Regions from separate parts of the Kineococcus mangrovi genome, predicted to be linked through region 3. Evidence: riboswitches for the same ligand, from Rfam matches in the RefSeq annotation. Region 3 holds a riboswitch; each other region holds the start of a gene.
The links. Region 3 has a riboswitch for S-adenosylmethionine ahead of AB2L28_RS19015 (O-acetylhomoserine aminocarboxypropyltransferase/cysteine synthase family protein). Riboswitches for the same ligand answer to the same signal wherever they lie in the genome.

Region 1 (4,248 bases), on a different contig from region 3:
GGCACCCGCCGGGTAGCGCACGCGCACGCCCGGGCCGGGTGATCGACCCGACACGCTCCGTTGCTCCGGGCGGGTGAACGCGATCGTCCGAACGCGTCACGGTGGGTGGTCGGGTGTGAGCGGGCGGGGTTGGCTGGGCCCACGTCCGGAACCCGCCGGGCGGGACCCGAGGAGGAGCGGCCCGTGGCCCACGTCTTGCGCGCCCCCCACGCCCCGCGCACGCCCGCGCCCGGGCGACCCGACCGTCCCGGCGCGCCCCGCGCCGGTCGCGACAGCGCCGACGTCGGGCGGCTGCGCGAGCGCAACCGCCGGCGCCGCACGCAGACGCTGCTGCTGGTCGTGCTCGCGGTGCTGCTCGTCCTCGACGTCCGCCTCGCCACCGGCGGGTCCCTCGTCCCGTCGCTGCCGGCGGTCGACCCGATCTACGTCATGGTGGGCCTCTTCTTCGCCGTGATGATCGCGCTGCTGCTCGGGCAGACCCTCGTCTCCGGCCGTTCCCCGCACGTCGTCTACCGGCCCGAGCAGATCGACGTCTCCCTCGACGACGTCAAGGGCCTGGACCCGGTGAAAGAGGACGTCGAGCGCAGCCTGGACCTGTTCCTCGGCTCGCGGACGTTCCGCAGCCGCATGGGCGGGCGCCCGCGCCGCGGGCTGCTCTTCGAGGGCTCGCCCGGCACGGGCAAGACGCACATGGCCAAGGCCATGGCGCGCGAGGCCGGCGTCCCGTTCCTGTTCGTCTCCGCGACCAGCTTCCAGTCCATGTGGTACGGCGCGACGGCCCGCAAGCTGCGCTCCTACTTCAAGGCCCTGCGCAAGGCCGCCCGCCGCGAGGGCGGGGCCATCGGGTTCATCGAGGAGATCGACGCGATCGCCGGAGCCCGCGGCGGCATGAGCGCGACGACCTCCGCCGCGACCTCCGCCCACTCGAGCGTCGTCGGCTGCGGCGGCCTGACGAACCTGCCGATGTCCGGGACCGGGACCGGGACGACGACCGGGCACGCTGCGCTGCGGACCGAGCGCCTCGCCTCCAGCGAGGGCGCCAGCGGTGTCGTCAACGAGCTGCTCGTGCAGATGCAGTCCTTCGACGAGCCCACCGCGACCGAACGGCTGCAGGGCTGGTTCGTCGACGCGGCCAACCGGTTCCTGCCGGCCCACCGCCGCCTCCGGCGCCCCGTCGGCGAGCCCGTCGAGGTCCTCCTCATCGCCGCGACCAACCGCGCCGACGCCCTGGACCCGGCGCTGCTGCGGCCCGGCCGCTTCGACCGCCGGATGAGCTTCGGCCTGCCCGACAAGACCGGCCGCCGCCAGCTCGTCGACCACTTCCTGGCCCGCAAGGCCCACGAGGCGCCCCTGGACGAGACCGAGCGGCGCGACGCGCTGGCCGGCATCACCAACGGCTACTCGCCGGTGATGATCGAGAACCTGCTCGACGAGGCCCTGGTCAACGCCGTCCGCCGCGGCGGCGACGGGATGAACTGGGCCGACCTCGAGCACGCCCGCCTCGTCACCGAGGTCGGTCTCGGCCAGCCGGTCGCCTACACCGACCACGAGGCGCGCCTCATCGCGACCCACGAGGCCGGGCACGCCGCCGTCGCGTGGCTCGTCGCCCCGCAGCGGCGCCTGGAGATCCTCACGATCGTCAAGCGCGCCGGCGCCCTGGGCCTGCTCGCCCACGGCGACGCCGAGGACGTCTACACCCGCTCGCGCACCGAGCTCGCCGGCATGATCGGGATCGCGTTCGGCGGCCAGGTGGCCGAGGAGCTGTTCTTCGGCGACGTCTCCACCGGCCCGGCCGGGGACCTGCAGTCGGCGACGTCGGTCGCCGCGCAGATGGTCGGGTCCGCCGGCATGGCGGGCACGCTCGTCTCCTTCGCCGCCGTCCAGCAGGGCGCCTTCGCCGACGGCAACCTCGTCGCCCGCGTCCTGGGCGACTCCGAGGGCCGCCGCCTCGTGGAGAACCTGCTGAGCGAGCAGAAGGAGGCCGTCCGCGAGCTCCTGGGCCGCCACCGCCACCTCGTCGAGGCGTTGCGGGACGCGCTGCTGGAGCGCCACGAGCTCATCGGCCACGAGATCACCGACGTGCTCGAGGCCGCGCAGGCCGAGCACGCGTCAGCTCCCCCGCAGCGGGTCGTCGACCTGCGCGACCCCGCCGACCGGCGGGTCTGAGGCTCGTCGCGACCGGGACGCAGGAGGGGAGTCCCGGTCGCGGCGCAGGACCTCGCGACGGCACCGGAGCCGGGGGCCGGCTCCGGGGGGCGGCCGTCGCGAGCGGGGCGCGGGAGCGGGGCACCCCGGGGGGCCGGGTGCACCGCTCCCGTTCGGCCGTGCGCTGGACGGGGCACCGCCTTGAACCCGAGCGCGCGGTCTGCTTTGCTGCTGCCAGGTCATGAGCGCCAGCGCGAAGCCCCGGCTCGCTGGCCGGCAACCCTCCTCGTCGTGGGGTGCCCCGGGTGACGACCTGACCCTGGTGCTCCGGCCCGGGTAAGGACGAACGGTCCTCGCACCGGCCGGTCCTCCCGCCCGGACGCCGCCGCGTCCGCGACCGAGGAGACCTCGCAGTGACCAGTGACACGCTGACCGCCCCCACCCCCTCCACCGCCCCGTCCGCCGCCGAGCGCTTCGCCCCGCTCTTCGCCCGCTGCGCCGAGGGTGTCGTCGCCCGCGAGCAGGACCACGAGCTGCCCCGCGCGCAGGTGCGCGAGCTGCTCGAGGCCGGGTTCGGCCGGCTGCGCCTGCCCGTGGCCGAGGGCGGGGAGGGCCTGGACCTCGTCGAGTTCGCCGACCTCCTGGTCGACCTCGCGGCCGCGGACTCGGCGCTGCCGCAGGTGTTCCGCGGGCACATCGCCTGGGTGGAGCAGGTGCTGACCCTGCCGCCGGGGGAGCACCGCTCCCGCTGGGTCGAGCGCATCGTCGCCGGTGAGCTCGTCGGCAACGCCTGGAGCGAGGTCGGGGACGGTGTCACCGGTGAGCAGCAGACCGTCGTCACCACGCGGGACGGACGCACCAGCGTCAGCGGCCGCAAGTACTACACGACCGGCACGATCTTCGCGGACTGGACCGACGCCACCGCCCGTCGTGCGCTCCCGGACGGGGGCTTCGAGGTCGTCACCGCGCTCGTCCCGGTCCACGGGGCCGGCGCCAGCGTGTCCGACGACTGGGACGGTTTTGGCCAGCGGCTGACGGGCACCGGCACGCTCGTCCTCGACGACGTGGAGGTCGACCCCGCCGACGTCGCCCCCTTCACCGACCGGTTCCGCTACCAGACGGCGCTGTACCAGCTCGTGCTGCTCGCCGTGCAGGCCGGCATCGCCGCGGCCGTCGAGCGCGACACGGGCGCGCAGGTGCGCGCCCGCACGCGCAGCTACACGCACGGCCTGACCCCGCTGGTGCGCGACGACGCGCAGGTGCTGTCGGTCGTCGGGGAGATCTCCTCCACCGCCTTCACCGCGCGCGCCCTCGTGCGGGCCGCGGCGCAGGCCGTCCAGGCCGCCGCGGACACCGCGCACCTGCCCGGCACGGACGCCGACCGCGAGGCCAACGTGCTGGCCGAGATCCGGACGGCCCAGGCCCAGGTCGTGCTCTCGGAGTCCGTGCCGCGGGCGGCGACCCTGCTGTTCAACACGCTCGGCGCCTCCGGCACCTCGCGGGGCCGGGACCTGGACCGGCACTGGCGCAACGCGCGCACGGTCGCCTCGCACAACCCGGTGATCTACAAGCAGCGGATCGTGGGGGACTTCTCGGTCAACGGGACCGAGCCGCCCTTCGTCTGGGACATCGGCACCCACGCCTCGGTCGACCCGGCCGCGGTGCGGGCCCAGGAGGCGCCCGGCCGGTAGCCCGCGGCGCTCAGCGCGGCGGCGCGACCCGGTAGTGGTACGCGTGGTGGACGGTGAACCCGACGCCCGCGTACAGCGCCCGCGCGGCCGCGTTGTCGCCCTGCACCTGCAGGTACGTCGACGCGGCGCCGCGCGAGCGGGCCCAGTCCGCGACCTCGGCCAGCACCCGCCGGGCGAGGCCGCGGCGCCGGTGCGAGGGCAGCGTCTCCACGGCCGTCACGCCGGCCCAGCCGGGGGACAGGGACCCGCGCGCGATCGCCACCGTCGTCCCGCCGTCCACCTGGTCGTCCACCACCCGGACGAACACCTGCTCGTCGGCCGAGACGAGGACCCGGCGACCGGCCGGCGGCACGGTGGGCAGCCCCTGGTAGTGGTACCGCGCCAGCCACGCGTCGTCCGGCTCGGCGGCCGT
Region 2 (4,248 bases), on a different contig from region 3:
TTCTGGGCGATGTCGTCCACCGTCGCCGATCCGACGTCCGTGCCCTCCTTCAGCGTGATGAGACCGGCCTCCTGCAGCACGAACAACCCCTGCGACTCGTTGGCCGGGTCGGAGTACAACGAGACGGTCCCGCCCTGCGGGATCTGCTCGGGGCTGCCCCACTTCGCCGACCACAGGCCGAAACCCCACCGGAACACCGGGGTCGCGGCCTCCTCCCGGAAGTCGGGGTTGGCCTGCAGGACCTGGCCGAGCCACAACCGGTGCTGGTAGATGGTGCCGGCCACCTCGCCGTCGCTCACGGCCCGGTTGATGGTGTTGGAGTCGGCCAGCGCCTTGAACGCGACGGTGATGCCGTGCTTGGGGGCGACCTCCTTCGCGACGTACTCGATGAGGGCCTGCTCCCGGGCGTTGCCCTCCGCGGTCGCGACGTACAGGGTCGCCCCCGCCTGCGTGTTCGCGGTGCTCTCCCCGCCCAGGCGGGGCACGACGATCGCGGCGGCGACGCCGAGCAGGACGACGGCCCCGCCCGCGACGAACGGCCAGCGCCGTCGCGTCCGGAGTTCGAAACCGTGGTCGTCGGTGGTGTGTTCGCGGGTCTCAGCGGACAAGGGTCGTCTCCTGCGTCGGGGTGGGGGTGGGGCGGTTCCTGGTGCGGGGGCGGCGACGGGTGCGCGGATCGGCCGCGCGGGCCAGGGCGTCACCGGTGAGCTGGACGAGGGCGACCAGCGCGACGAGGACGACGATCGTGGCGATCATCACGGCGTGGTCGAAGCGCTGGTACCCGTAGGTGACCGCGACGTAGCCGATCCCGCCGGCGCCGATGGTCCCGGCGATCGCGGAGTACTCGATCATCGCGATGGTGTTGATGGTGAACCCGCCGATGATCGAGGGGGTGGCCTCGGCCAGTTGCACCGTCGTGATGACCTGCAGCGGTGAGGCTCCCGAGGCCTGGGCGACCGCCACGAGGTTCGGCGGCACCGACCGCAGGGAGTTCTCCACGATGCGGGCGAAGAACGCGGTGCCCGCCAGGACCATCGGCACGACGGCCGCGCGGATGCCGATGTTCGTGCCGGTGACGAACCGGGTGAACGGGACGAGCGCGGCCATGAGGACGAGGAACGGCAGCGAGCGACCGGTGCTGACGACCCAGGACAGGACGGTGTGCGCGGGGCGGTTCTCCAGCAGTCCGCCGGGGGCCAGGTTGTGCACGAGGACGCCGATGGGCACCCCGAGCAGGACGACGATCGTCATGACGATGCCGACCATGAGCAGCGTGTCCAGCAGCGCCGGGGCGATGAGCGCGGGGATCTGCGCGAGCGGGGTGTTCACACGAGGTCCAGTTCCCGCGGGACGGCGGGGACCTGCGCGTGCAGCCCCCGGCGGTCCAGGGCGGTGGTGAGGGCGGTGGGGTCGACGCCGCCGGGGACCCCGAGGGTGGCGTGCCCGACGGTGCGGCCGGCGACGGTCCCGACCGAGGCCCCGAGCAGGGCGAGGTCGTGACCCAGTTCGCGGGACGTCGTGGTCAGCCAGTCGGCGGGCACGTCGTCACCGCGGTAGTGCACCTCCCAGACCGCCAGACCGCCCGCGTCGCCCACGCCGCGGCGGGGCAGCAGGGCCGCCCCGACGGGCGAGGCCGGGTCCCGCAGCACGTCCAGGAGCGGGGCCGCCTCGACGATCCGTCCGTGCTCCAGGCGGGCGACGGCGTCGGCCACGTCGACGACGGTGTCCATCTCGTGGGTGATGAACAGGATGGCCAGCCCGAGGTCGTCGCGCAGTTCCCGCAGCAGGCCGGTGATCGAGGCCGTGGCTTGCGGGTCCAGCCCCGAGGTGGCCTCGTCCGACAGCAGGACGCCGGGGCGCAGGGCCAGGGCGCGGGCGATGCCGACGCGCTGGCGCTGACCACCGGACAGCTCGTGCGGGTAGCGGTCGGCGAGCCCGGTCAGCCCGACCCGTTCGAGCAGTTCGGCCACGCGCCGCTGCCGGTCGCGGGCCACGACGCCGAGGTAGCGCAGCGGGAGCTCGACGTTCTGCGCGGCCGTGCGGCGCGTCTGCAGGCCGTCGGACTGGAAGATCGTCCCGATGCGGCGCCGCGCCTCGCGCAGCCGCCCCGCACCCAGCCGGGTGAGGTCCTGGCCGCCCACGACGACGGACCCCGACGTCGGGCGGGTCAACAGCGTCACGCACTGCGCGAGCGTGCTCTTGCCCGCGCCGCTGGGGCCCACGACGGCGGTGATGCTGCCGTCGGGGACGGTGAGGTCGAGGTGGTCCAGGACCGTCGTGGCGTGCGGGGGGTCCCCGTAGGTCTTGGTGAGGTGGCGCAGTTCGATCACGTCGTCTCCTGGGCGGCGTCCGGGCAGGGGAGGTCGCGGGCCCGGCGCGACGCCGGGTCCGGTGGGGAGGGGGAGCAGAGGGTGCGCTCAGCGGGAGCGGCGACAGTCCTTCGACACGGGAACTCCTGGTTCGTCCTTGCCCGCAACTCCTGCGGACCTGGTCCTCACCCGGAGCACCCCGTGACGAACCAGGGTTGCCGGCCAGCGAGCCGGGGCTTGACGCTGGCGCTCATGACCTGCCTCGACTGTGGCAGCCGCCGCAGACCCCCGTCAAGCGGTTCCGGGACGTCCGGAGTCGGAGAGGGGTCTCCGACATGCGTTGCGGGACAACGTCGTACCGGTCCCGAAAAGAGCCGGGAGCATCGGTCCGCCGGAGGGGGTACGCTGCGGGGGAACCCATCCAGAGCGGCTGAGAGACCTGGCTCGACGACGCCGCAGCAACCCACGGGGGTGCTACCGCCAGGACCGATGGAGGACGTTTCGCGATGCCCCTGCACGAGCCCCTGAAGTTCGCCTACTGGGTCCCCAACGTCTCCGGCGGTCTCGTCGTCTCGACGATCGAGCAGCGCACCAGCCACGACCCGGCCTACAACGTCGAGGTGGCCAAGGCCGCCGAACGCGTCGGTTTCGAGTACGCACTGACCCAGGTGCGCTACCTCGCCTCCTACGGCGCCGACGCCCAGCACGAGTCCACCTCGTTCTCCCTGGCCCTGCTGCTGGCCACCGAGCGGCTCAAGGTGATCGCCGCCGTCCACCCCTTCTTCTGGCACCCCGGTGTGCTCGCCAAGTTCGCCGCGACCGCGCAGGAACTCACCCAGAACCGCCTCGCGCTGAACATCGTGTCCGGCTGGTTCAAGAACGAGGCGACACAGCTCGGGGTCACCTGGCACGAGCACGACGACCGCTACAAGCAGTCCGAGGAGTTCATCGAGCTCCTGCGCGGGGTCTGGGGCGAGGACGGCTACAGCCAGTCCGGGGACTTCTTCAACGCCTCCGACATCACGTTCCGCCCGCAGCCCGCGGTCACCCCGGAGCTCTTCCAGGGCGGCAACTCCTCCGCCGCGCAGGCCATGGCCGGCCGCGTCAGCGACTGGTACTTCATGAACGGCAAGTCGATCGCGGGGGCCGCCCAGGGCGTCCGCGAGGTCTCCGCCCTCGCCGCGGAGAACGGGCGCACCGTCCGGTTCGGGCTCAACGGCTTCGCCCTCGTCCGCGACACCCGCGAGGAGGCCGAGGCCGTCCTGGAGGAGATCATCGCCAAGGCCGACCGCACCAAGGTCGAGGGCTTCGGCGCCGCCGTCCAGGAGGCGGGCAACTCCACCGGGGACGGCAAGGGCATGTGGGCGGACAGCGAGTTCCGCGACCTCGTGCAGTACAACGACGGGTTCCGCACCGGGCTCGTCGGCACCCCCGACGAGGTGGCGCGCCGCGTCCTGGCGTACCGGCTCGTCGGCGTCGACCTGCTGCTCCTCGGGTTCCTGCACGTCAAGGAGGAGGTCGAGGCGTTCGGCGAGCTCGTCATCCCGCGCGTGCGCGAGCTCGAGGCGCGCCTGGCCGCCGGTGAGGACCTGCAGCTCGGCGCCGAGCTCGACGAGGCCGTCGTCGCCGCGACCCAGCCCGTCCCGGCCTGAGCCGGGGCAGGGTGGCCGGGGTGTCCCGGTGGTCCCCGCCCGCGCGGTCCTGACCGCCGGCGGGACGGCGACGGACCACCGGGGGACCACGGGGGACCCTCCTGCCCGGGGTCGCGGCCGCGGCGCGCGTGTCGGCGTCGCGTGCTCGCCGTGCGCCGCCGAACGGCTTACGGTGCGGGGGTGACCCTCGCCCCCGCCGACCCCACCGTCGAACTGGTCGTCCTGCTGACCGACGACGGCACGCCCTGCGGCACGGCGCCGAAGGCCGACGTGCACCACACGAGCAC
Region 3 (4,248 bases):
CGAACCCCCGCACCGCCAGGCGGTGCGGGGGTTCGTCCGTCCCGCGCGGTCCCGGGGTCAGCCCGCGAGCTTGCGGGTGATCCCGACGACGCGGTTGACGAGGTGGTCCAGGGCGGTGAACTCGGTGTCGCCGAGCGGGATGTCGTTGCCGCCGCCGGTGACGTGGCTGACGCCGTAGGGGTTGCCGTCGACGAACTTCGAGCCGTCGGTGTACCCGGGCGGCACGATGATCCCGCCGAAGTGGTAGATCGTGTTGTAGAGCGCCAGCAGCGTCGTCTCCTGGCCGCCGTGGGCGGTCTGGGACGCCGTGAACCCGGCGTAGACCTTGTCGGCGAGCTGGCCCTGGGCCCACTGCGGGCCGAGGGAGTCGATGAACGTCTTGAGCTGACCGGCGATGTTGCCGTACCGGGTGGGGGAGCCGAACAGGACGGCGTCGGCCCACACGACGTCGTCCGCCGTCACGGCCTGCGTGCCCTGAGCGGCCTCCGCCTCGACCTGCTGGGCGTCGGTGACCTCCTTCTCGCCGCCGGTGGTCTGGCGCTCGACCTGGCGCAGACGCACCTCGGCGCCGGCCTGCTCACCGGTGGCGGCCAGGCGCTCGGCCATCGAGCGCACCGTCCCGGTCGCGGAGTAGTACACGATCGCGAGCTTCACGTCGCTCACAGGGACCTCCCGTTTCGTTGAACGTGCAAAAGCATCCCCAACCTAACCCGGTCGCGTCGCGAGCGCACTGCGGGCGTGGCATGGTGACGACCGGCCGACGGGGAGGTGTCGTTCGAGTGAGCCGTCGCGGGGAACTGCCGACCAAGGACTGCGCCGTGTGCGGGCGCACCATCACGTGGCGCAAGAAGTGGGAGCGCGACTGGGACGGCGTGAAGCACTGCTCCGACGCCTGCCGCCGGAGGGCGAAGTCCTCCGGCGCCGTCGACGCCGCGCTCGAGGTGGCCCTGCGCCGCCTCCTGGCCGAACGCGGGAGGTCCGGGACGGTCGACCCCGAGGAGGCGGCCCGTGCGGTCGGCGGGGACGACTGGCGCGACCTGGGGGAGCCGGCGCGGTCCGCGGCGCGCCGGCTCGTGGCCGCCGGGGAGGCCGAGATCACCCAGGGCGGCCGCGTCGTCGACCCCTCCACCGCGAAGGGCCCGATCCGGGTGCGCCGGCGCTGAGGGGCGGGCGTGGCGTCGCCGGCACCCGCCCCACCGTGCGCGAGGACGTCGGCCGCGACGACGACGAGATCGAGGAGACCGTCACGCACGTCGCCGACCCGGACGACCTCGACCGGTTCGTCGAGGGGTGCCGGGGGTTCGCCGCGCTCGGCGCCTGAGGTTGGCGCCTGAGGTTCAGGACCAGCGGCTGCCAGGCACCGGCAGACCCAGGTTGCCCCGCAGCGTGGTCGCCGGGAGTTCGGGGGCGAGCACCCCGCGGCGCCGCAGGAGGGGCACGACCTGCTCGGCGAACTCCTCCACGCCCTGCGGGACGGAGGAGAACGCGAGGGTGAACCCGTCGGCCGCGCCCCGGGTGAACCGTTGCGTCATCCAGTCCGCAACCTCCTCGGGGGTCCCCGGCAGGAACCGGCGGCGCAGCATGGTCCGGTACAGCTCGCGCAACGTGAACCGGTCGCGGTCCAGCAGCTTGCGGATCCCCTCGAACACCGTCTGGACCTGGTTCGACCCGCCCGCGAAGTCGAAGCGGAACTCCTCGTCGAGAGGGCGGTCGGACAGGTCCACGCCGAGGTGGTGGGACAGCCAGTCCAGGCTGAGCCGGTCCGGGGTCAGGGCCTCGATCTCCTCGAGGCGTTCGTGCGCCTGCGCGGTGCTCGCGCCCAGGACGGGGGAGACGGCCGGCAGGACCAGCAGGTGCGAGCGGTCCCGCCCGGCCTGGACGGCCCGACGCTTGTAGTCCTCGTACAGCCGCTGCGCCCCGGGCAGGGGGGCCGACCCCGGCACGAACACCGCCTCGGCGTGCCGACCCGCCAGCCGGCGCCCGTCCTGCGAGGACCCGGCCTGGAACAGCACCGGTCGCCCCTGCGGTGGTCGCGGCAGGTTCAGCGGACCGCGGACGCGGAAGAACTCACCGGCGTGGTCCAGGACGTGCATCCCGGCGGGGTCGGCGTACCGGCCCGTCGCGACGTCCGGCGCCACCGCCCCGTCGTCCCAGCTGTCCCAGAGGCCGTGGACGACGTCGACGAACTCCGCGCCGCGCCGGTAGCGGGCCGCGTGGTCGAGGTTGCGGTCCAGGCCGAAGTTGCGGGCCTCCTCGTCGCTCGCGGACGTCACGAGGTTCCACCCGGCCCGTCCGGAGCTGAGGAAGTCGAGCGAACCGACCTGGCGGGCGGTGTGGAACGGCTCGTTGTACGTCGTCGACACCGTCGCCACCAGGCCGATGCGTTCGGTGCAGCGCGAGAGCGCACCCAGCAGGCCGAAGGGTTCGGGCCGCAGGTTCGCCACGTGCTCGACCCCGGAGGGGAACCGGTCCCACACGTAGAGCTCGTCCGCGTAGAACAGCGCGGCGAAACCGGCGGTCTCCGCCGTCCGCGCGAAGCGCTCGTAGTAGTCGACCGAGAGGTACTCGGCGGGACGTCCCCCGGGCAGGCGCCAGCTCGTGAGGTGCTCGCCGCCGGGGTAGAAGAGCATCGCGGTGAGGATCACGGGGCCGCACGCTACCCCGGCCGCGTGAAGCGCTTGACAGGTCAGGGTGCCGTGCCCTCCACTGGACGTGCCATCCAGAGCGGCCGAGAGACCTGGCTCGTCGACGCCGCAGCAACCGCCCCGCCGGGGTCGGTGCTCCCGCCAGGACCGATGGGAGAGGACCACCGATGGAGCACGCGCCGCTGACGCGACGTCTCGTGATCGACCTGCTGCGCAGCGCCGGGACGACCTGTCGGGCATAACCGCCCCGACACCTCACCCGTCCCGCCCCCGGAAGGCCCTGCGATGCCGCACGTCCCGAGCGCCCCCCTGTCCTTCGCCACCCGGCAGGTCCACGCCGGCAGCGAACCCGACCCCGTCACGGGCGCCCGCGTCACCCCCGTCCACCTCACAGCGGGGTTCGTCTTCGACGACTTCGAGCAGGCCCGGGCCCGCTTCGCCGGGGAGGACGACGGGTTCGTCTACACGCGGATGGGGAACCCGACGACGGCCGCCGTCGAGCGGCGGCTCGCCACCCTGGAGGGCGGGACCGACGCGCTGCTGCTCGGCACCGGGCAGGCCGCGCTCACGGTGGCCCTGCTCGGCATCCTCGGAGCCGGGGACCACCTGGTGGCCGCCGCGGACCTGTACGAGGGGTCCCGCGGGTTGTTCCTGGAGAACTTCGCGCGGCTGGGGATCTCCGTGGACTTCGCGGCCGGTCCCGAGGACTGGGAACGGCTGGTCCGCCCCACGACGCGCGCGTTCTTCGCCGAGTCGATCGCCAACCCCAAGAACGCGGTCCTCGACGTGCCCGCCGTCGCCGCCGTGGCCCACCGGCACGGCCTCCCCCTCGTCGTGGACAACACGTTCGCCACGCCGTACCTCCTGCGTCCGCTCGAGCACGGCGCCGACGTCGTCGTGCACTCCGCCAGCAAGTTCCTCGCCGGTCACGGCGCCGCGCTGGGCGGCGTCGTCGTCACGGGGCAGGGGTTCGACTGGTCGGGGTTCGAGCACCTCACCGCCCCCGCCGGCGTGCTCGCCGGCGTGAGCTGGGTCGACCGGTACGGTCCGCGGCGCGCCTACGTCGAGCACACCCGCGCCGTGGTGGCCTCCCGCCTGGGGCCGGCCATCTCGCCCTTCAACGCGTTCCTCGTGCAACAGGGCCTGGAGACGCTCTCGCTGCGGGTGGCCCGCCAGAGCGCGACGGCCGAGATCCTGGCCCGCTGGCTGCTGGAACGTCCCGAGGTCGTCTCCGTCGACCACGCCGCCCTGCCCGACCACCCCTCCCACGCCGTCGCGCAGCGCCTGCTGCCGCTCGGCACCGGGGCGGTCCTGTCCCTCACGCTCGCCGGCGGACGGGCTGCGGCGCAACGCTTCGTGGACGCCGTGCAGCTGTTCACGCGGATGACCCACGTCGGGGACGTGCGCTCGCTGGTCATCCACCCGGCCAGCACCACCCACGCCCACCGCACCGAGGCCGAACGGCTCGGGACGGGGATCTGGCCCGGTCTGCTGCGCCTGTCGATCGGCCTGGAGGAACCCGCCGACCTCGTCGCCGACCTCGAACGGGCCCTGGCCGCCACGCACGACCCCGCGCACGAGGGGTCCCTGGCGCAGGTGCGGT

Region 1: linked by a shared signal. The riboswitch ahead of AB2L28_RS07870 (acyl-CoA dehydrogenase family protein) and the one ahead of AB2L28_RS19015 (O-acetylhomoserine aminocarboxypropyltransferase/cysteine synthase family protein) in region 3 are both predicted to bind S-adenosylmethionine.
Region 2: linked by a shared signal. The riboswitch ahead of AB2L28_RS10850 (methionine ABC transporter ATP-binding protein) and the one ahead of AB2L28_RS19015 (O-acetylhomoserine aminocarboxypropyltransferase/cysteine synthase family protein) in region 3 are both predicted to bind S-adenosylmethionine.

What each region holds. Positions count from the first base shown of each region.
Region 1 covers NZ_JBGGTQ010000003.1:411,896-416,143, forward strand. Annotated here, with positions in the region: gene mshB (N-acetyl-1-D-myo-inositol-2-amino-2-deoxy-alpha-D-glucopyranoside deacetylase) at 1-16, shown strand, start outside; gene AB2L28_RS07865 (AAA family ATPase) at 184-2,166, shown strand; SAM riboswitch class IV at 2,383-2,494, shown strand; gene AB2L28_RS07870 (acyl-CoA dehydrogenase family protein) at 2,559-3,836, shown strand; gene AB2L28_RS07875 (GNAT family N-acetyltransferase) at 3,847-4,248, opposite strand, start outside.
Region 2 covers NZ_JBGGTQ010000004.1:404,091-408,338, forward strand. Annotated here, with positions in the region: gene AB2L28_RS10840 (MetQ/NlpA family ABC transporter substrate-binding protein) at 1-608, opposite strand, end outside; gene AB2L28_RS10845 (methionine ABC transporter permease) at 598-1,329, opposite strand; gene AB2L28_RS10850 (methionine ABC transporter ATP-binding protein) at 1,326-2,330, opposite strand; SAM riboswitch class IV at 2,458-2,567, opposite strand; SAM riboswitch class I at 2,724-2,805, shown strand; gene sfnG (dimethylsulfone monooxygenase SfnG) at 2,816-3,961, shown strand; gene idi (isopentenyl-diphosphate Delta-isomerase) at 4,142-4,248, shown strand, end outside.
Region 3 covers NZ_JBGGTQ010000010.1:167,497-171,744, reverse strand. Annotated here, with positions in the region: gene AB2L28_RS19035 (flavodoxin family protein) at 58-663, opposite strand; gene AB2L28_RS19030 (DUF3253 domain-containing protein) at 744-1,163, shown strand; gene AB2L28_RS19025 (hypothetical protein) at 1,199-1,321, shown strand; gene AB2L28_RS19020 (NtaA/DmoA family FMN-dependent monooxygenase) at 1,338-2,645, opposite strand; SAM riboswitch class I at 2,713-2,819, shown strand; gene AB2L28_RS19015 (O-acetylhomoserine aminocarboxypropyltransferase/cysteine synthase family protein) at 2,931-4,248, shown strand, end outside.